Regions from separate parts of the Qipengyuania oceanensis genome, predicted to be linked through region 4. Evidence: predicted binding sites of a transcription regulator. Region 4 holds the regulator's gene; each other region holds the start of a gene.
The links. Region 4 encodes LexA, which represses DNA repair genes until DNA is damaged. Its sites were predicted from a motif close to GTTCCNCNCTTGTTCT; they were not measured.
Positions count from the first base shown of each region.

Region 1: the regulator LexA is predicted to act here: its motif matches at 1,180-1,195, upstream of uvrA (excinuclease ABC subunit UvrA).
Region 2: the regulator LexA is predicted to act here: its motif matches at 1,888-1,903, upstream of GRI48_RS03845 (S24 family peptidase).
Region 3: the regulator LexA is predicted to act here: its motif matches at 1,582-1,597, upstream of GRI48_RS06190 (ImuA family protein).

Region 1 is NZ_WTYN01000001.1:642,703-646,098, forward strand. Features, by position in the region: gene uvrA (excinuclease ABC subunit UvrA) at 1-1,169, opposite strand, end outside; gene GRI48_RS14480 (lysozyme) at 1,384-2,409, shown strand; gene GRI48_RS03145 (ABC transporter ATP-binding protein) at 2,432-3,169, opposite strand; gene GRI48_RS03150 (FecCD family ABC transporter permease) at 3,166-3,396, opposite strand, start outside.
Region 2 is NZ_WTYN01000001.1:772,291-775,686, reverse strand. Features, by position in the region: gene cysS (cysteine--tRNA ligase) at 1-339, shown strand, start outside; gene GRI48_RS03860 (D-2-hydroxyacid dehydrogenase) at 336-1,286, shown strand; gene GRI48_RS03855 (hypothetical protein) at 1,290-1,643, opposite strand; gene GRI48_RS03850 (hypothetical protein) at 1,633-1,842, opposite strand; gene GRI48_RS03845 (S24 family peptidase) at 2,027-2,686, shown strand; gene GRI48_RS03840 (potassium channel family protein) at 2,700-3,359, opposite strand; gene GRI48_RS03835 (TrkH family potassium uptake protein) at 3,349-3,396, opposite strand, start outside.
Region 3 is NZ_WTYN01000001.1:1,283,083-1,286,478, forward strand. Features, by position in the region: gene GRI48_RS06185 (Y-family DNA polymerase) at 1-959, opposite strand, end outside; gene GRI48_RS06190 (ImuA family protein) at 877-1,569, opposite strand; gene GRI48_RS06195 (sugar MFS transporter) at 1,716-3,161, opposite strand; gene GRI48_RS14495 (glycoside hydrolase family 3 protein) at 3,228-3,396, opposite strand, start outside.
Region 4 is NZ_WTYN01000001.1:393,620-397,015, reverse strand. Features, by position in the region: gene GRI48_RS01945 (ComEC/Rec2 family competence protein) at 1-1,211, shown strand, start outside; gene lexA (transcriptional repressor LexA) at 1,237-1,929, opposite strand; gene GRI48_RS01935 (molybdopterin-binding protein) at 2,015-3,223, opposite strand; gene moaC (cyclic pyranopterin monophosphate synthase MoaC) at 3,220-3,396, opposite strand, start outside.

The DNA of each region.
Region 1 (3,396 bases), 250 kb from region 4:
TGCTTGCGCCCGTCCTTGAAGGTGAGCGGGATCGCGCGGCCCCGCGTGCCATGGAGAATGATGTCGCGGATCTCCTGGTCGAAATCCTCCCACGGCGTCTCGAGACTAAATTCGAACTCCTTCGCCAGGCTGGCGAGCACCTGCATGTAATAAGGCGACGGCGGGTTGGACTTGGCCCACGGCACCACCGCGCCCTTCTTGAGGCTGAGCGCCTCGTTCGGCACGACCAGCTGCGAGTCGAACAGCTGCTTCTCGCCGATACCGTCACAGGTCGGGCATGCCCCCTGCGGCGCATTGAAGGAAAACAGCCGCGGCTCGATCTCCTCGATCGTGAAACCGGACACCGGGCAGGCGAACTTCTCGGAAAAGACGATGCGGTTAGCAGGCAGACCCGCACCCTTCATCGCGCCGCCACCTTCGGCTTCGCTCTCGCGCCCCGGCACCACGCCATCGGCGAGATCGACGAAGGCAAGCCCCTCGGCCAGCTTGAGCGCGGTTTCGAAACTGTCGGCCAGGCGCGTCTGGATACCGTCCTTCACGGCGATCCGGTCGACCACGACCTCGATATCGTGCTTGAATTTCTTGTCGAGCGCGGGTGCTTCCTCGATGCCGTACATCTCGCCGTCGATCCGCACGCGGGTGAAGCCCGCCTTCTGCCACTCGGCCAGTTCCTTGCGGTATTCGCCCTTGCGTCCGCGGACCACGGGGGCGAGCAGGTACAGCCGCGTGCCTTCGGGCAGTTCCATCACCCGGTCGACCATGTTGGAGACAGTCTGGGCCTCGATCGGCAGGCCGGTGGCCGGCGAATAAGGCACGCCCACCCGTGCCCACAGAAGGCGCATGTAATCGTAGATTTCGGTGACCGTCGCCACGGTCGAGCGCGGATTGCGGCTGGTGGTCTTTTGCTCGATGGAGATGGCCGGAGACAGGCCGTCGATATGCTCGACATCGGGCTTCTGCATCATCTCGAGGAACTGCCGCGCGTACGCGCTCAGCGACTCCACGTAGCGCCGCTGCCCCTCGGCATAGATCGTGTCGAAAGCCAGGCTCGACTTGCCCGACCCGGACAGCCCCGTGATCACGATCAGGCTGTCGCGCGGCAGATCGATGTCGATGCCTTTGAGATTATGTTCGCGCGCGCCTTTGACGCTGATCTTCGTGAGTGCCATGGGCTACGGTGTTCCGCTAATGTTCTTGACTGTCAAGGGGAGCGACAGGCGCATCCCCGACGAGCCGCCGATGTGGGGGCAGCCAGCGGGTTTACAACATGGTCGCCGGCGTTCGCAGCGCATCGTTCACGCCCGAACCGTGCAGGTTGCGGGCTGAGCCGAGGACCGTTCTGCCTGATCCAACCGTTGATCAACTGAATGGCGCGCATGTTTTGTGCCGCCCCAAGCAATAAAGAAATGGTGGACCGATATCGATGAACGACAGGAAAAAACGACGAAGCACCGGCAAGATGATGCCGAAAACACTGACCATGCGGGGGCTCGGGACGGAGAGATACGGCAGCGTGAGGCTGCTGGATACGTGGTCAGCACGTATCCTTCCTCTCAACTGATGGCCCCGCGCGACAGCAAGCCGTACGGCCACCCCATCCGGACGATCCAGTCCAGCCGAAGGGCGCAGAGCGTGCCGAAGGCGATGGCGCGTCAGACAACCCCGGCCAAACCCGGCAATGACCTGCTCGGGCGTATAAAGCGAAAACGGGCAATCCGGCAGGATCTGCGACAGATGCGGATCGAGAAGGGTCTGCGGTCGAAAACCAAGCGCAAGAAGATGGCCGTCGCCTTGGGAGCGAGTGCCATTACGCTGAACACGGCGGCCGTCGGTACGGGCGCTTTCTACATGCCATCGGCGGCAATGGCCTCTGCCCAATTCCAGGATCCGACCCAGGTGCGTGTGCCCGCTTCACAGATTCTCGTAAGCGATCAGATGAAGATGGCGCTGATCGAGGAAGAAGGGATGCATCATACGGTCTACGCGGACCCCGTCGGATATCTGACAGTCGGCGTGGGGCACCTGGTGATCCCGAAGGACAATCTGAAGGTGGGCGACAGGATATCGCAAGGTCGCATGGCGCTCCTCCTGGAACAGGACCTGCGCATCGCCGAGGATGCGGTGGTGCAGCTAGTCGGCGATCTGCCTCTCTACCAGCACGAATTCGACGCGCTGGTCGATCTCGTCTTCAACGTCGGTGCGGGTAATCTTTCTCCCGAAGAAAGCCCTAAACTGAACCGTGCCATCGAGGTCGGCGACTACGAAGCGATCGCGGAAGAACTCGCTTATCACAACGCGGCGGGCCAGAAGCTGAAGGGTCTCGAATATCGCAGCGACCGGCGGGAGAAGATCTTCATGGAAGCCAGTTACGATAACCCGAGGTCGCAATCGGAGGTCACCCGCACCTGATCGTCTTTACAAACGTAATCTACTAAAAGGAGAGGGCCTTCGCGCCCTCTTTTCCTTGCCACGATGTCTCGACGCCCCACACCTCGCGGATAATCTCGGCCGAGAGCGCGCTTTGCGGTGCGCCATCCGCAGCCACCCTGCCCTTGTCGAGCACCACGACGCGATCGGCGTGGTTCATCGCGACGGCGAGATCATGGACGACCAGCACCACGCCGGTCCCGTCTCGCGACTGCCGTCTCAGCACGTCGAGCAAGGCGAGCTGGTGCGCGAGGTCCAGCGCAGCCAGCGGCTCGTCGGCGAGTATCCAGCGCGGCTCGCCGGCAAGCACCCTCGCGAGGAGTGCGCGCGCTCTTTCACCGCCCGACAGGCTCGAGACGGGTCGATCCGCGAAGTCCAGGAGGTCCAGCGCTGCGAGCGCCGCGTCGATGCTCTGTGGCGTCGCATCGCGATATGGCAACCGACCGAGCGCGACGACATTGCGGACCGACACGTCCCAAGCGACGCCCCCGTCCTGCGGCAAATAGCCGATCGCTCGTGCGCGCTCGCGCGGGTGCAGCGCTGCCAGCGGTCGATCATCGAGCGCGACAGCACCGCCGGAGGGCTTCTCCAATCCGGCAAGCATTGTGAGCAGCGTCGATTTGCCTGCGCCGTTGGGGCCGCAGATCGCGGTGATCGTGCCCGCTTCCAGTTCGAGATCGAGCGGTCCGAGGATCGCTTTCCCGCGCCGCTCCACCGACAGCGATCGTGCGCGAAGCTTCATGCCAGCCCCCTGCGCATCCGCAGCAGCAGCGCGAGGAAAAACGGCGCACCCAGCAGGCTGAGCGCGATGCCGAGCCGCAATTCGGTCACCAGTGGCAGCACCCGCACCACCATGTCGGCCAGCAGCAGCATGAGGCCGCCCGCAAGCGCACTCGGCGCTATCAGCCGGGACGGCCGGCGATCGGTGAACGGGCGCACGAGATGCGGTACCATCAGTCCGACGAAGCC
Region 2 (3,396 bases), 380 kb from region 4:
TTCGAAGCCGCGCTGTGCGACGATCTCAACACCTCGGTCGCCCTGACCGCGCTCGAAGAAGTCATCGCCACAAAGAAAGTGCCGATCGATCAGAAGGCAGACCTTGCGCTCGCCATGTTGTGGCCGCTCGGCATTGCGATCGTTCCGCGTGAGGAATTGCGTATTCGCCCCGCGGGCGTGGAAATCACCGAGGCGGAGATCGAGGCCGCGCTGATCCGCCGCAAGGAGGCGCGCATGGCGAAGGACTTCGCGACATCCGATGCCATCCGCGCCGAACTCGGTGCAAAGGGCGTTGAAGTCATGGACGGCGATCCGCTGGGCTGGGAGTGGAAATTATGAGCGATACGAAAACGGTTGCGGCGCTGTCGGGCATGATCCGGCCGCTGATAGAGCCGCGCCTGCCCGAATGGGTGGAACCGCGCTGGTTCATGACGGCCGAGGAAGCGCAGCAAGTCGCGTCGGAAGCCGAGATCGGCTGGTTCGACATGAACGACAAGCAGGCGATGATCGACACGGCGAAGGCCGCGACGAACCTCAAGTGGATGAACTCCATCTACGCAGGACTCGATTTCATGCCGCTCGACCTGCTCGCCGAACGCGGCGTCACGGTGACCAACGGGGTCGGCATCAACGCGCTCACCATCGCCGAATATACCGTCATGCTGATGCTTGCCCATGCCAAGGGCTATCGCGAGGTCGTGCGCGCGATGGACCGCAAGGAATGGTTGACCGATAGCCCGGGCAAGCGCGAACTGGCGGGCGAGCGGGTGCTGTTGCTCGGCCTCGGAGCGATCGGTTCGCTCGTCAAAACCCGGCTCGAAGCCTTCGACATGAGCGTGATGCCGGTGCGCCGCTCGGGCGAAGGCGATTCGCTGAAGCCGACCGAATGGCGTGGTCGCCTCGGCGATTTCGACTGGATCGTGCTCGCAGTCCCCTCGACGCCGGAAACGGTCGGGATGATCGGCGCGGCTGAACTCGCCGCCATGCGGCCCAATGCCGTGATCGTGAACATCGCGCGCGGCGACGTGATCGACCAGGGCGCTCTCGTCGATGCGCTGAAGGAAGACCGGATCGAAGCGGCGCTGCTCGACGTTACCGACCCGGAACCCTTGCCCGCAGATCACCCGCTGTGGGACCTGCACAACGCGCAGGTCACCATGCATCTGTCGGGACGGGCGCAGACCAAGATGTTCCAGCGCAGCGCCGACCGTTTCCTCGAAAACCTCGAGCGGTATCGCACCGGCGAACCGCTCAGCCCGCAGATGGACCTTGCGCTCGGCTACTGACGGCTAGGCATCCTCTAACAGCAACAGCTCGCAGGTAATCGCCATGCGCGGGGTCGGCAGCAGCCGGTGCTCGACAGAGATGACGTTCGCATCCGCGACCAGCTGGCCCGGGATCGCGAACTCGTGATCGGGCAGGGCGGCGAGCAGTTCCTCGCCCGCTGCCACTGCGTCGTCGCCCATGAACAGCAGCGAGAGCGTATGCCGCGCACCAGCAAAGGTGATGCTGGCCCACGGCTTTTCGTGGTGTTCGATCAACTGTCCCCGATGCTGGGCAAGCGCCAGCACTGCTTCGCGCAGCCGGTCGGCAGCGGTTCTGCGAATGCGCGGTGCGCGCCCGATGTGTGCCTCAACCGACATTTGCGCTCACCCGCTTGTGCTGACCGGCGGCTTCGAAGCCGGCCATGAAAGCGACGATCCGGGCCTCGGTCTGCTGGCGCGGAATGCGCCCCATCCTTAGATCGAGGACGAACCGCGGATCGTGCGCGGCCAGACGCCCGAATTTGGTCGCGGGCATGTCATAGGTACGAAGGAATTTCTCGACGGATCGGATCAGCATTTGGCGCTCCCCAGTTGGACGAATCGAATGTCTGTGCGACGTTGTGTTCCTGATTCGTTCCAGTCCAAATCCTACTTGTCTAGGAAAAATCCTATGGTATAGGAATATTCTCGGGAAACCCGGTATTTATCCGGAGGGTTGAGATAAACTCGCCGTCGGCCATGCCGGGCGAAGGAGAAGGCGCATGACGGCACAGGTTTGGCAGAACGAGCCCGAACGACAGCGATTGCTTGAATTGTCGCAGGAAAATGGCGCGAGCCTGGCCTCGCTATCTGCCATGCTCGGGCGCAATGCGGCCTATCTCCAGCAATTCATTCGCAAGGGCTCGCCGCGCAGGCTGGAGGAACGCGACCGGCGGATGCTGGCGCAGTTCTTCGGCGTGGACGAGCGTGAACTGGGTGCGCCTGAGGGAAATTCCTATGTTCCGGCAGATGCAGCGCCCGAATGGGTCGACGTGGGGCGCCTGCCGCTCGGCGCGTCGGCAGGCCCGGGTGCGCTTGCCGAGCGCGAGGAGGCGTTCGACGCGTTCCGCTTCTCGCGCCGCTGGCTGCGCGAACAGGGGCTGGAGGGCGCGCAGTTGTCGGCGATCACGGTGGAGGGCGATTCGATGGAACCGCTGCTGCGCGACGGGGACGAAATCCTGGTGGATCGCACGCCGCGCCCGTTTCGCGACGGGGTACACGTCGTTCGCATGGGCGACACGCTGATGGTCAAGCGGCTTGCATCGTCGGGGCCGGGCAGGCTTACTTTGCTGAGCCAGAACCTGGCGTACCCTCCGGTCGAGGTCGCGTTCGACGAGATCGCGATCATCGGCAGGGTCGTGTGGAAGGGCGGGCGGGTCTAGCGCGCCGCGGCGATCAAATCGCCGAGAATTCCTCGATGTCCGGGATGCGTCCGCTGACCACCAGTTCGTCGTCTGGGAAGACCAGCGTATCCGGCACGGCGTGGATGAAATCCTCGCCCTTGCGTTTTACGCCGACCACCGTGACCTTGTATTTCCTGCGACATTCGCTGGTCATCAGGGGCAGACCCACGATCGGCTCGGGAGCGCGCAGCCGCGCGATCGCGAATTCGTCGCCGAACGCGATGAAATCGAGAAGTCGCTCGTTGAGCAAGCGAGCGACCCGTTCGCCCATGCGCTGTTCGGGGAATACGACGTGGGCGGCCCCGATCCGCTCGAGGATGCGCGCGTGGTTCTCGTTGACCGCTTTCGCCCAGATGTTCGTCAGTCCCACGTCCGCCAGTGCGAGGACGGCCAGCACGCTCGCCTCGATATCCGTGCCGATGGCGACGACCGCCGCCTCAAAATCGGCGACGCCCAGCTGGCGCAGGACGGCGACATCGGTGCAATCGGCCTCCACCGCCTTGGTGACTTCGCCGGCGAATTCCTCCACCAGCCGCGGGTCGAGATCGGCTGCCAGCACCTCGTGCCCCATCCGCTCCAGCGTCAGGGCGACGGCGCCACCGAAGCGGCCCAGGCCGATTACCAGAACGGGTTTGCGTTTCTCAGCCGACAATCGGATCCTCCTCGGGATAGCGGTAAAGGCGCTTGCG
Region 3 (3,396 bases), 890 kb from region 4:
CGCACGACATGCGCAGGGGCGCGCACCGGCGCAGCGGTTTCCACCTCCAGCTGCGCGATGTGCCCGTCGATCCGGAACGCCTCGAACCGCGCACGGCGCAGGCCCAGATGCGCTTCCTCCAGTTGCTGCGCGAGATCCGCCGCGAGGTCGGCGACGACCGGCTCGAGCACCGCGACGTGGCGGATCGGCTCGAGCACGCGGGCGCTGGCGCGATAGACCTTGTGCGGCGCGAGCGGGGCGACGACTTCCTCGACATCGCCATAGGCCTGCTGCAACCGCCGCAAGGGGTTGGCGATGGCGCGGCGGTGCTTGCGGAACCGGCGGCCGAGCGCCTCGGTCGGGATGCCCCGCAGCGCGCCGACGGTCTTGATCCCCAGCCGCCTCAGCAGCAGCACCGCGTCGGCATCGATCCTGAGGCTGGCGATGGGCAGCGGGGCGAGCGCGGCCGCCAGGTCATCCTCGGCGATCACCACCTGTTCCTTGCCGCCGTAATGCGCCAGCGCCCAGGCCGCGCCGATCGTGGGGGCAAGCGCGATCCGGCTGGTGTGGCCGAGAGCGCCGAAAGCACGTGCCATCCCGGCCAGCATCGCCGCCTCTCCGCCGAAGAGATGCGCCGCACCGCCGGTATCGAGCAGCAGGCCGTCGGCGCCGTCCACCGCGGTCCACGGGCTCCACCGCTGGGCCCAGCGCCCCATGGCGGCAAGCGCGGCGGCATCGCCCGCCGGATCGGCGGGCGCAATGGCGAGCGTCGGCAGGATCGCGCGGGCATCGGTCATCCGCTGGCCCCGACGAGCGCCGCCGTGGCGCGCCGCGGCATTGACCGCCGCGATCACCTGGCCGTGCGGCCCTTCCTCCGCCAGCGCGAGCGGGATCGCGTCATCCGTAGCGGGATGGGCGTTCCGCCATCGCTCCATCACCAGTTGCGGAAACCAGATCGAGACGATGCGCCGCCGGGTCATAGCCGACATCCCAGATGCCGGGCCGCATGTCGCGCGCGCGGAACAGATCGAGCGACCAGGCAGGCGCGCCCGGTGCCTTCGGGTCGTAGGGATGCGGCAGCGATGGGCGGCTTTCGACCCGCCAGCGCCGCCGCGCGCCGCTCAGCTCCGCATGGCCGCCGGTCCGCACCAGGAAAGCGGGCACGCCATGGCGTTCCGCCGCGACCGCCAGCCGCCGCGATGCGGTGAAGTCGAGCGCCTGCGGATTGCCGTGCAATTCGCCGATCACCGCGCCGAGCGAGGCGCATTTGAGCCCTTCCTCCATTGCCCACAGCACGTCGCGCGCCTTGCGCACGAAGACATGCAGAACCGGTCGCCGCAGGCGGGGCGGAAGGCCGTGGGCGAAGACGCGCCCCGCCTCGCCCGCCGCGCGCGCTTCCTGCACCCAGAACAGCGGCGCAGAGCCGCCCTCCCCGCCCGGCAGCTGCGCGAGCGCCAGCCCGGTGGCGGAAGCATCGCCGGGTGCTGCAAAAATCTCCTGCAGCATCGGGCGCGGAGCGACGATCGTCTCCGGCAAGAGGGAGGAGCAGGAGGACGAGGCGGTCGGAATCAGGCACGGTACATGGGTCATGGGAGAATCAGTGTTCCTATTATGTTCCGTTCGTTCTCCGACTGCAACGGGATTCGTCCCAAGCGGTTTCCGGGCACGCAAAAGGCCCGGACGCTGGCTGCATCCGGGCCTCGCGATCTGCCGGAGAGAGATGGCAGGTCGAAAGATCAGGCAGGTCTGCGGGCGAACATCCCGAAACCGGCGATGATGGCGTAGCAGGCGATCGGCAGGACCATCGCCAGGGCAAGGCTGCCCGTGCCGTCGGCCAGCACGCCGTACAGCAACGGCACGACCGCGCCGCCGAAGATGGCGACGTTGATGATGCCCGACCCGTCAGCTGCCCGCGGACCCAGCTTCTCGCAAGCGAGCGAGAAGATGGTCGGGAACATGATCGAGTTCATCAGCCCCACGGCCAAGAGGCTGTAGGCCGCAACGTAGCCGCCGGTCTGGGTGCTGAGGACGATCAGCACGATCGCGCCGATCGCATTGAAAGCGAGGATCTTGCCCGGCGAGAAGATCCGCAGAAAATACGAGCCGATGAACCGGCCGACCATGGCCGCGCCCCAGTACAGGCTGATCATCCAGCCGACCGCGCTTTCCATGTTCGCGCCGGGCATGCGCGTGGCGATCAACTCGCCCAGCACCCGGTCCTGGGCGAGGTAATTGATCATGATCGAGCCGATCGATACCTCCGCCCCGACATAGAGGAAGATGCACAGCGCACCGAAGCTGAAGCGGCTGCGACGCAGCAAGTCGTTGTTGTAGAGCCAGGCGAAGGGGGCGGCGATGATCAGCAGTACGCCGATCCATGCGTTGACGTAGATGGCAAGCAGCGCGCCCGCCACGATGATCGCCAGGCCGACCAGATAGCGGCCGTTGGAAACGAATTCGTTCTCACCCATCATCTTGGAATCGTGCGGCAGGCGATTGCGGAACAGCCACACCGCGAGGGCGACGACCGCGATCAGCGCGGCAACGCCGAGATAGCCCTGCCAGATCGCCTCGCTTTCCGCCTGGCGATAGGCCTGCAGTTCCGCGCCGGAAAGCTGGTCCGCGCTGACTGCGGCGAGACTGCCGAGAATGACGATTGCGCCGACCCACGGGAAGACCGTCGTGCCGAGCGAATTGAAGGCCTGCGCGAAGGTCAGCCGGCTATGCGCCGTCTTCTGCGGACCGAGCAGCGAGATCAGCGGATTCGCCACCACCTGCACGATCACCACGCCGCTGGCGAGGATGAAGAGCGCGAACAGGAAGATCTCGTAAGTCGCCGTCTGGCTCGCCGGAATGAACAGCAGGCAGCCGACCATCATCGTGAGCAGGCCAGCCACCGCACCGCGCATGTAGCCCAGCTTCTTCACGAGCTTGGCACCGGGAATGCCGACGATCAGATAGGCGGCGAAGAAGCAGAACTGCACCAGCATCGCCTGCGTGTAATTGAGCGTGAAGAGTTCCTTCAGCTTTGGAATGATCACGTCGTTGAGCGAAGTGATGCCGCCGAAGATGAAGAACAGGCCGAAGACGAAGTAGTTGAGGCCGGGCGCCTGGATGCCGGCACCGTCATCTTCGATCGGCCGTGAATCGGTGCTCGAGGCAACGTCGGGTACAAGGGCCATAGTCGCTATTCCTCCCAGATGTCGGCAGCGCCTTGGCCTACCAACGAGTTATCCTTGTCGACCGGCTCAGAAAGAGCACTGGGCGCCGTCGGACATTTCCTGTCGCACGATCCGCGCCACCTGCAGCGTCATCGGAGCCGTCGAGGTGAGCGACAGGCGATCGCCGAGGGTCGGAGCGCATTGTTCGGTTATGATCATCTCGCGCCACCCCTTGCCCGCGCTTAGCGCCAGGTTG
Region 4 (3,396 bases):
GGGTCCGCCTGCCGGTCGTTGCTGCGGCCATCGGCGCTTTGTTCGGCATCGGATATACGATCCTGACCGGCAGCGAGGTTCCGACCGTCCGCAGCTGCATCGGAGCGGTGCTGGTGCTGCTCGCGCTGGCGATGGGACGGGAGCCGCTGAGCATCCGCATGGTTGCCGTCGCGGCGGCTTTCGTGCTGTTCGTCTGGCCGGAATCGCTGGTCGGGCCGAGCTTCCAGATGAGCTTCACCGCGGTGTTGGCCATCGTCGCGCTCCACAATGCGGGGCCGGTGCGGCGATTCCTCGCTCCGCGCGAGGAGAGTTGGCAGGCCCGGATCGGGCGGCGTGGCACGATGTTGCTCGCCACGGGGCTCGTCATCGAATTCGCACTGATGCCGATCGTTCTTTTCCACTTTCATCGTGGCGGGGTCTACGGCGCGTTCGCGAATGTCGTGGCAATACCGCTGGTAACATTCGTGACCATGCCGCTGATCGCGCTCGGCCTGTTGCTCGATCTGGCGGGCCTTGGCGCACCGGCATGGTGGCTGACGCAGCATTCGCTGGAGCTGCTGGTCGGGATCGCGCATTTCACCGCAGCGCAGCCAGGTGCGATCAAGCTGTTCCCGCAGATCGGCGGATTTACTTACTTCCTGTTCCTCGCAGGCGGACTGTGGCTGGGCTTGTGGCGTGGGCGAGCGCGCCTGCTTGGCCTGGCGCCGGCTGCCGTTGCGACCCTGCTTCTCGCGGTAACGCCGACGCCGGATGTTTTGATCTCTAGTGACGCGCGCCATGTGGGAATCGCGGGCGAGGGGGACAGGCTGCTTGTCCTGCGCGAAGGGCGATCCGATTATGCGAAGGACAATCTGCTCGAAATGGCAGGAATGAATGGCGAACCGATTGCCCTTGCAGACTGGCCGGCGGCGCGCTGCTCTCGCGATTTCTGCACCCTTATGCTCGATCGTGGCGGCAGGAGATGGACGCTACTGATGGCACGGAGCCACGACAGGATCGAGGAGCGCGCACTTGCAGCCGCCTGCAGCGAAATCGATATCGTGGTCGCCGATCGCTGGTTGCCGCGAAGCTGTCGCCCGCGCTGGCTGAAGGCCGATGCGCGGATGATGCGGCAGACAGGTGGCCTCGCCCTGTTTCTGGAGCGGAAAAGGATCAACCGGGTAGCCGATCACCAAGGCGAACACGGGTGGTGGCGGGACGAGGAGCCATAAGCTCCACGCGCCCCGCGTCACGAAATTAGTGGTATCGGCGCAGGAGCCCGGCGAGCTTGCCCTGGACCTGCACTTGCCCGGCATCGTAGATCTGCGGATCGTAGCTGGCGTTTGCCGGATCGAGGCGGACGCGACCGTTCTCGCGGCGCAGGTACTTCAGCGTCGCTTCCTCATTGTTGACCAGTGCGACCACGATTTCCCCATCGCGAGCACTGTCCGTGCGGCGGACCAATGCAAAATCGCCGTCGAAGATACCCGCTTCGATCATCGAATCGCCCGAGACTTCGAGCGCATAATGCTCGCCCGGACCGAGCAGGGCGGCAGGGACCGGCAGCGAGTTCTGACCTTCAAGCGCCTCGATCGGGGCACCGGCGGCAATGCGGCCGTGCAGCGGTATCTCGATGACATCGTTCGCCGCTTCGGACTGGCGCGACGCGGTCGGCTTGGTCGCGGCTGCCACCATGTCGTTCGCTGCGCGAGCGCGCGGGGCGGTAGAAATCGCATCCTCCGGCTGCTTGAGCACTTCGAGAGCCCGTGCCCGGTTCGGCAGGCGGCGGATGAAGCCGCGCTCTTCCAGCGCCGAGATGAGGCGGTGGACGCCCGACTTGCTCTTGAGGTCCAGCGCTTCCTTCATTTCCTCGAAGCTGGGCGAGATGCCCGTCTCTTCGAGACACTGCTGGATGAAGCGGATCAATTCGTGCTGTTTTGCCGTCAGCATGGGCCGGGCTCCGTGATAGCCATCTGTTCCTTCGACTCGCGAATGCGAACGAATGCGGAACAATTAGGCAACCAAATAGGTGAAGTCAAGCAATCCCGCCATTTTCGAGCAGGTACACCGGAACATATGTTCCCGCTTTCGTCTCGGGTGCGTTCGGCGGTCGATCGATGAGGGCGGTCGCGGTCGCCAAGGCCAGCAAGCCAGCGGAATCTTGTTCAAGGACCGGATGGACCTTCCCTTCGGCTACGGTGGCGCGGAGAAACTCCCTTCGGGCATGACCCGGCGCAAGATCGAGCGCCGTCGGTAACGAGATGGCCTGCGGCCCCGGTCTCAGGCAGCCTGCCAGCTTCCGCAAGAGCGGGAGCAGAAACAGGAACGCCGTGACGTAGGCGGAGGCGGGATTGCCCGGCAGCCCGAGGATGACCTGACTTCCTTTGCGCCCGACCATCAGGGGCTTGCCCGGCTTCATGGCAACCCGCCAGAAATCGATGCGCGCGCCCCATCGTTCGAGCGCCGGGCGCACGAGGTCGTGATCGCCCACCGAGGCACCGCCCGTGGTGACGATCACGTCGCAAGCGCCTGCATTGTCGAGCGCGGCCAGCAAAGCCTCCATCGTATCGGCCACCGGTCCCAGGCGTTCGATCCGGCCAGCAGGGGCGCGCGCCAGCGCTTCCAGCATGGCGCCGTTGGTCGCCGGAATCCGGTGCGCGGGACAATCTTCGGGAGACGGTGCCAACTCGTCGCCGCTGTCGATTACCGCGAGGGAAGGAAGCCGGTGAACGCACAGCCTTGCGTGGCCCGATCCCAATGCGAGCGCCATCTGGTTGGCATCGATGCGTGTTCCGGCAGGAAGCAAGACTTGCCCCTTGGAAAAATCGTAACCGGCACGCCGGATATGGCGCGCTGTCGGCTCGCCTTCGCCGTTGAGCGCGATGACCTCGCCGGTGCGCGTGCAGTTTTCCTGGAGCAGCACCGCCATGTCGCCTTCCGGCATGTGTGCGCCGGTAGAGATGCGGATTGCCTCGCCCCGACCGAAGCTCCCGCGGAACGGGTGTCCGGCGGCGCTTTCGCCGACAACCTGCCAGGGGCCCCGGTCGTCATCTGCATGCAGGGCATAGCCGTCCATCGCCGACAGGTCCGTCGCGGGCTGGGTGCGTAGGGCCACCAGGTCTTCGCCGAGATACCGGCCGATTGCCTGCTCTGTATCGAGGTGTTCGCTTGCAAGGGGCTCGATGCCGCGCAGCAGCCGGTCCAACGCTTCGTCGAGCGGGATCGGCGGCTGCGTGCCTGTCACGATGCGCGCCAGTCGCCCGACTTGCCACCGCGCTTCTCGAGCAGCCGGATGTCGGAGACGACCATGCCCTTCTCCAGCGCCTTGGCCATGTCGTAGATTGTAAGCAATGCGATCGAAGCTGCTGTAAGGGCTTCCATTTCGACGCCGGTCCTGCCGGTGATGCTGGCAGTTGC